2 regions of the Proteus appendicitidis genome follow, and region 2 is predicted to be linked to the other one. Evidence: predicted binding sites of a transcription regulator. Region 2 holds the regulator's gene; the other holds the start of a gene.
What was found. Region 2 encodes PhoB, which activates phosphate uptake and scavenging genes when phosphate is short. Its sites were predicted from a motif close to CTGTCATAAAACTGNCNNAT; they were not measured.

Region 1 (4,094 bases), 210 kb from region 2:
TATTCCTGATCCTGCACAAGCGGGCGCTCTATCAGCCTTAATGCAAGGTGGTGGCTTTATTATTGCTGCGTTTGGACCGTTAGTTGCTGTGCTATTACGTCAACCAGACGGAAGCTTTACTTATGCATGGGCATTTCATGCCGTTTTAGTGATTATCACGATAGGATTATTTGCACGATTAAATCCGCGACATTACGCAAAAGCCTATCCGGCTAATCACACTATTTAATCATCAATATATTAAGAAGCTCTGCATAAAATAAGCGCCTTACTCTTTTATAAATAAGGCGCTTATCAATTAAATAACAGAGTATTTTTGATTGCGAAAATTAAGCAATAATATGCGTTCCTGTTTCGCCTTTTAACGCTGAAGCCAGTTTTTCTGGTGTTGTGATAATCACTCTTTTTCCACCCGCAGCTAAAAATGAGAGGCTGGCTTCAATTTTAGGAAGCATACTGCCCGGTGGAAAATGCCCTTCATGCATATATTGTGTCATTTCTTCAATCGACGTTTCACCCAATGCTTTTTGTTCTGGTTGACCGAAATGAATACAGACTTTTTCAACACCCGTGGTGATGATAAGAATATCGGCATGTAATTCTTTTGCGAGCAATGTTGATGAGAGATCTTTATCAATAACCGCATCAACACTTTGGTAATTACCCTGTTCATTTTTAATAACTGGAATACCACCACCACCTACTGCAATCACGACATAACCACATTCAGATAGTGATTTAATTGCTTTAGATTCAATAACATGTTGAGGAATTGGCGAGGCAACAACACGACGATAACCACGACCAGAATCTTCAACAAAATGCCATTGAGGATTTTCTTGCTTTAATTGCACCATCTCTTGTGCAGAGAAAAATGCACCTATAGGTTTTGTGGGAGAAACAAAATTGGGATCGTTTTTATCGACTTCAACTTGTGTGATAAGGGTAATGGCTTGTTTATGTTGTTGAACACGAAGCTTATTCGTTAATGCTTGTTGTATTAAATAACCAATGCCACCTTGTGTATCTGCCACACAGTTGGCTAAAGGTGTTAACGGCAAACCTTCTTGCACATGCGCCACTTCAGCGCGACGCAAATCAAGCCCTACTTGTGGCCCGTTACCATGAGTTAAAACAATATTATACCCTTCAGCCACCATATCACTAATATGGGCTGCAACCTCTTGTACTGCTTGTTCTTGATGAGCGATAGACTGGCTAGCATTGTCTTTAATAATACTGTTGCCTCCAATGGCAACAACAACGAGTTCTTTCATATTTCACTCTCAATAATATTATTGGCAATTAAAGTAGAAATAATGCACCTCTACTCTTAGAGGTTGGGTTGATAAGGTCGCCATATTCGCTAACCATTTTCCCATTTTTATTTTTAATGAGATGAATATTATCGTGTTGAATAATATCTATTCATTAATTGCGCAGGATAATAGCAGAGAATGTAAAGAAAGCATCTATTACTCAACGTTTCTCTTATTTAATTTCTGCAATTAAGATACGGAAAGAAAAGGATAAAAGGCGTCATCAAACATCTCAATAACGCCTTATTCAATACCAATAAGCAGGATTGTTAGTGCTTTTTCATTTTGCTAGTTGATCAACATTGGGCAGATAAACATCAGGCATATCTGTGATCAGCATATCAACGCCCCATTGCTCAAAATCTTTCACTTCTTCAGGATCATTCGGGGTATAGCAATAAATTTCATAGCCGGCTTGTTTTAACAATTGTGCTTGTTCTTGCGTAAGATATTGGTAATTACAATGCACACTAAAACCATCAATCGCTTTTAGTGTTTCTAACGCATTATCAGGGATCTCATCCCATAATTGCCCTCTGCGAATCAAAGGAAGGTATCGTTTCATAACGATAAGTGCATGCGTATCAAAAGAAGAAAATAGAATTTGCTCATTCGGAATATCTGCACTTTTTATCATGTCAGAAACCGCTAAACATAAACGCTCAACATCATCATCAGGCCATGTCTTCAGTTCAATGTTGAGTTTTGTTCCTGAACGTTTGATGAGCTGCAATCCTTGCCTTAAAGAAGGAATTTTCTCACCTTGATAGAGCGAACTAAACCAACTTCCCGCATCAAGGCGATGTAAATCATCTAAGGTATGAAAACGCACAGCACCTTGCCCATTCGTGCAACGATTAACTGTTTTATCATGAATAAGCACAGGAACATGATCCGCGGTTAATTGCACATCCGTTTCAATCCATTCGCACCCAAAATCAATCGCCATTTTAAACGCAGCCAGTGTATTTTCAGGGGCTTTTCCAGAAAAACCTCGGTGAGCAGCTATCTTCATTTCTCTCTCCTTTTCATTTGTGCCGACATCATGACAACCATTTATGACAGCAATTTGACAGTCATACCATCAATATATCTTCATTTAATTGTCACCCATTTGTCATAAACAACATTTAGGGTAATTCGCAGATTAGATTGCACCTTTAACTTTCGATTAAAAAGGAAATTCTGCATGTCGATAAAATCAATAACAGGTCTTGCTGTTGCTATGGCGTTATTTACCTCTCCTACACACGCAAAAACACAAATTGAATGGTGGCATGCAATGGGAGGTGCGCTCGGTCAGAAAGTAAATCAAATCGCCTCTGATTTTAACGCCAGTCAATCTGAATATGAAATAAAGCCTGTTTATAAAGGCACTTACGCTGAAACAATGACCAGTGCAGTGGCTTCATTTCGCGCTAAAAACCAACCTGCTATTGTGCAAGTCTTTGAAGTGGGTACAGCCAGTATGATGGGCGCTAAAAAAGCCGTTTTTCCGGTTTATCAATTAATGGAAAAAACCCACGAACCTTTTGATCCTAATAGTTATTTATCAACCGTCACGGGCTATTACACCACCAGCGACGGCAAAATGATGTCATTACCATTTAATAGTTCAACACCAGTGCTTTACTACAATAAAACACTATTTAAAAAAGCAGGGATAGACCAACCACCAAAGACATGGAAAGAGATGGAAGTTGTATCTCAAAAACTGCTCAATTCTGGTGTTAAATGTGGGTTTACCACCACATGGCAATCATGGACACAAATCGAAAACTTTGGTGCGCGTAATAATTTGCCTATTGCGACAAAAAATAACGGTTTCGATGGTTTTGATACGACCTTCCTATTTAACAAAGCGCCTTTCGTCGCTCATATCCAACAAATGGCAGATTGGTCGAAATCCGGTATTTTCAAATATGGCGGACGCCAATCTGATGCAATGCCACTGTTTTACACTCAAGAATGCGCCATGGTGATGGAGTCATCTGCGGGTTTTGCCGGCATTAAAGAGAACATGAAAGATCTTGATATTGGTGTTAGCCAATTGCCTTACGACGATACTCTGGTACAAAAACCAGCAAATACCATTATTGGTGGTGCATCGTTATGGGTAATGTCTGGACGTCCTGATGCAGAATATAACGGTGTTGCTAAATTCTTCACCTATCTTTCAAGCCCTGAAGTTCAAGCCGATTGGCACCAAGCAACGGGTTATTTGCCAGTCACTAAAGCGGCTTATGCGTTAACACAGCAGCAAGGCTTTTATCAGCAAAACCCCGGCGCAGATACGGCAATATTGCAAATGACAACCTCTGAACCAACAGCTAATTCAAAAGGATTACGTTTTGGTAATTTCCTGCAAACTCGCGAAATCGTTGATGAAGAGTTAGAAAAAGTGTGGTCAGGAAAACAGAGTGCTCAAGTTGCGTTAGATAATGCGGTTGCGCGTGGAAATGAGCAGTTACGCCGTTTTGAACGTACTCAACAATAGTCACTTAGATTAGGCGAGCAAAGTAGCTCGCCTTCTGTTTTTATCGATTTACTGGATATTGTATGGCTTCTCAATCCATTTATTTTAAACAAAAATGGTTACCTCTCGCGCTAATTTTTCCTCAATTAGCTATCACGATTATCTTTTTCATTTGGCCTGCTGGGCAAGCGTTCTTTCAGTCATTTCAGTTAGAAGATGCATTCGGGCTTAGTCGAGAATTTGTTGGTTTTGAAAATTTTCAGCGCCTTTTTAGCAATAGTTATTACTTTGATAGTTTG
Region 2 (4,094 bases):
TTGGCAAAAAGATCCGTTTGTTCAGTTAATAGAGCTTGGCGAGCATTTTCATCTAATAACGCCATCGTTTCGGCTTGCTGTTTTAGTGTTTTTAATGCTTGTTCTTCTTCTCGCCAATGTTTAAAGATAGACTGAGAAATATGACGATAAATATCTGTGCCAGTGAGTTCTTCGAGTAATTCAGCGCGAGATTTATCATCTGCATTTAAAAAAGCCGCAAATTGCCCTTGGGAAAGCAACATAGATTTAGTGAAACGATCAAAATCAAGACCAGTGATATTAATGATCATCTCTTTCACTTGGCTTATCTTGCTTGCTAATATTTTGTCTTCGCCTCCTGTGGTATTGATTTTAACCAGTTCTGCCTGCGGTGCTTGAAGGTTGCCATCTTCTTTATAATTAGCTCGACGTTGTTCCCAAAATGCTCGATAAGCCACACCTTTAACTTCAAATTCAACTTCAGCCAAACACTCCGCGGTGTGGCGTGTCATTAACTCATTTTGTGATTGTGTGACTTTATCTAATCGTGGAGTTCGGTGATAAAGCGCTAAACTAATCGCATCTAACAGCGTGGTTTTCCCCGCCCCCGTAGGACCTGTAATCGCAAATAATCCATTGCTGATAAAAGGCTCTTGGTTAAAGTTAATCTTCCACTCGCCTTTTAAGGAGTTAATATTTTTAAATCGCAGACTTAAGATTTTCATTATGCTTCGTTATCCTCTTTCTCTGCCATTTCAACTGCTTGTTTAAATAATGTTGTTAAACGAGTTTTAGTTTCTTCTGAATCAAACTCATGTTGTTCTAAGCGTCTTTCAAAAACATCATAAACGGTTAATTCGGCCAGTGTTTCGTTTTCATTTTGAGTGAATGCTTGGCGCTGTTTTCTCGCTCTTCTTAATAAGATCACATCAAAAAGCGGATCGTTAGTTAGCTCTTGAATACGGGTTTGTATGTCACTGAGATAATCTTGTGTTGAAACTTCGATATCCAACCAAATAGTGGTATCTATTTCGCCGTATTGTTTTTTTAAATCCTCAAGTTGTATCGCTATCTCTTTTAATGAACCACTAATCGTGCGTAGTAATTGAAACTCAGGGATAGGTAATAGTGTGAGGTTAGTTAATTTGTCTTGCTCAAAATCGATAAGGCAGACACTTTTCTGTTGCCCACTCTCATCAAAACTTAAAGGAATAGGGGAGCCACTATAACGAATATGACCGGACTTATTCATCACTTGAGGACGATGAATATGACCAAGGGCGATATAGTCAAATTCAGGAAATAGGGTTGCTGAAAAGGCTTCTAAGGTGCCGATATAAATTTCACGGACAGAATCTGTCACACTCGCGCCAATTGTGGTGAGGTGACCTGTTGCAATAATGGGAATATCGACATTTAATTGCTGACGTAATTCAAGGGCTGTTTGATATTGAGCTTGATAATATTCAGCAATCGCTTCTTTTAAGGCGGTTTGTTTTTCAGCACCTGATTGCCCACTTTTACTGCTGATCATATCTCTAGGACGTAGATAAGGGATTGCACACAGCAATGCTCCCGGAGTGCTATCTTTTTGAGGAAGAATTAGCGGTGCTTGTGGTGTTTCAGTATGAACATTGGCAATAACCGTCGTATTTAAACACGCCAAGAGTGATTTTGATTCATTTAGTGTCGCCACAGAGTCGTGATTACCACCTAGAATAACAAGCTGACATTGTGTATCTCGAATAGCGACGACAAAACGGTTATAAAGCTCTCGGGCATAGCTTGGAGGGGAGCCAGTATCAAAAATATCACCTGCAACAATCAGTGCATCGACTTGGTAATGTTTTATTTGTGCTAATAACCAATCAAGAAACTGTTGATGTTCTTTAGCTCGAGTCTTAGTAAAAAAATATTGCCCTAAATGCCAGTCTGATGTGTGAATAATCCGCATTGCTATCCCTCTTTTTTATCTGATGAAGAGTATAGCGCACCTTACTTTTTTAGTGAAAACTCAACAATAAGCCTTTTTTTTGAGTGATATCTCACCAAAAAGTAATTTATTTACCTTAACAACGGGGATCTATTTCAGTAATGTTAAGGTTAGTCATAAATCTGTCATAAAACTGCATCATAATCATTTTGACCCTCTATATACATTACACAGGATAGAGTATGGCAAGGCGTATTCTTGTTGTTGAAGATGAAACCGCAATTCGAGAGATGATCTGTTTTGTTTTAGAACAAAATGGTTTTCAACCCATTGAAGCAGAAGACTATGATTCTGCATTGAGCTTTCTTATTGATCCTTACCCTGATTTAGTTTTATTAGATTGGATGATCCCCGGAGGATCAGGCTTACAAGTAATAAAACAGATGAAGCGGGAAAGTAATACTCGTGATATTCCCATTATTATGCTAACGGCAAAAGGGGAAGAAGAAGATAAAGTCCAAGGGTTAGAAACGGGAGCTGATGATTATGTTATCAAACCGTTTTCACCTAAAGAGCTTGTTGCCCGAGTGAAAGCGATTTTACGGCGTTTATCACCGATGTCAGCGGAAGATATTATTGAATTCAATGGACTCGGTCTTGATCCTGTTTCTCACCGTGTCACAAGTCAAGATAAGCCGATTGATATGGGACCCACCGAATTTAAACTCCTGCACTTTTTTATGACTCATCCTGAACGCGTATACAGCAGAGAACAACTGCTAAACTACGTTTGGGGAACCAATGTTTATGTCGAAGACCGTACTGTTGATGTGCATATTCGTCGTTTACGTAAGGCTATTGAAGAAGATGGCCATGACAGAATGATACAGACCGTACGTGGAACGGGATATCGTTTCTCTGCCCGTTTCTAAGTCAATATGGGAGTAATCGTCAGGTGTTAGAACGACTATCGTGGAAAGCCCTCGTTTGGGGGCTATGTCTATTTTGCTTACCTGCCTTTATATTATCGCTTTTTATTGGGCATCTTCCTTGGCTGCTGGTGGTATCGCTTCTCAGCGCTCTTGTGTGGCATGCCTATAATTTGCTGAAATTATCTAAATGGTTATGGTTAGATCGCTCTGTATTGCCTCCAGAAGGAAGAGGAGGATGGGAGCCTATTTTTTATGGCATTCGACAGACCCAACAACGTAATCGTAAACGACGCAGAGAATTAGGCGATTTAATTAAACGTTTTAGAAGTGGCGCCGAAAGCTTACCCGATGCTGTTGTGATGATGACAAATGAAGGGAATATTTTTTGGTGTAATAGCCTAGCTCAACATTTATTAGGCTTTCGCTGGCCTGAAGATAACGGGCAAAATATTTTTAACTTATTACGTTATCCTGATTTTTTGCACTATTTTACCGCAGGCGATTTTAGTCGCCCTTTAACCATTTCACTAAATAATGGCTCTATTGTTGAATTCCGTGTGATGCCATATAGCGAAGATCAGCGCTTGATGGTGGCGCGTGACGTGACAGAAAAAAATAAACTAGAAAACTCACGACGTGACTTTTTTGCTAATGTCAGTCACGAGTTAAGAACACCGTTAACCGTTATTCAAGGTTATCTTGAAATGATGGAAGAAAATAGCGTAACAAAACCCGCAGAGCATAAGGCGATAGTCACGATGCAAGAGCAAGCTAAACGGATGGATACGCTTGTTCAGCAACTCTTACAACTTTCTCGTATTGAATCTGCTCCTCATATTGATTTAAACAAGATTGTTGATATTCCTGCTATTTTGGCTTTATTACAACAAGAAGCGAACTCACTTAGCCAAGGTCAACATCAGATTGTTTTTGATATTGATGAACAGTGGGCAGTTCGTGGTAATGAAGAGCAATTGCGTAGTGCAGTTTCTAATTTAGTGTATAACGCCATTAATCACACTGAAGAAGGCACAACAATCAACGTGAGTTGGAAGAAAATCCCCCAAGGCATGTTATTTAGTGTTTCAGATAATGGGGCGGGGATCAGCGCTGAACATTTAACTCGTCTAACAGAGCGTTTTTATCGCGTTGATAAAGCTCGCTCTCGTCATTCTGGTGGTACTGGGTTAGGTTTGGCGATTGTGAAAAAATCGTTGCTCCATCATCACTCTCAATTGAATATTGAAAGT

Region 1: ugpB (sn-glycerol-3-phosphate ABC transporter substrate-binding protein UgpB) is a predicted target of PhoB. The motif match lies at 2,376-2,395, and genes of this name have one in related genera.

What each region holds. Positions count from the first base shown of each region.
Region 1 is NZ_CP127389.1:537,419-541,512, reverse strand. It holds gene QQS39_RS02620 (cyanate transporter) at 1-229, shown strand, start outside; gene QQS39_RS02615 (carbamate kinase family protein) at 330-1,277, opposite strand; gene QQS39_RS02610 (glycerophosphodiester phosphodiesterase family protein) at 1,600-2,334, opposite strand; gene ugpB (sn-glycerol-3-phosphate ABC transporter substrate-binding protein UgpB) at 2,509-3,816, shown strand; gene ugpA (sn-glycerol-3-phosphate ABC transporter permease UgpA) at 3,879-4,094, shown strand, end outside.
Region 2 is NZ_CP127389.1:744,187-748,280, forward strand. It holds gene QQS39_RS03455 (AAA family ATPase) at 1-704, opposite strand, end outside; gene sbcD (exonuclease subunit SbcD) at 704-1,933, opposite strand; gene phoB (phosphate regulon transcriptional regulator PhoB) at 2,155-2,844, shown strand; gene phoR (phosphate regulon sensor histidine kinase PhoR) at 2,868-4,094, shown strand, end outside.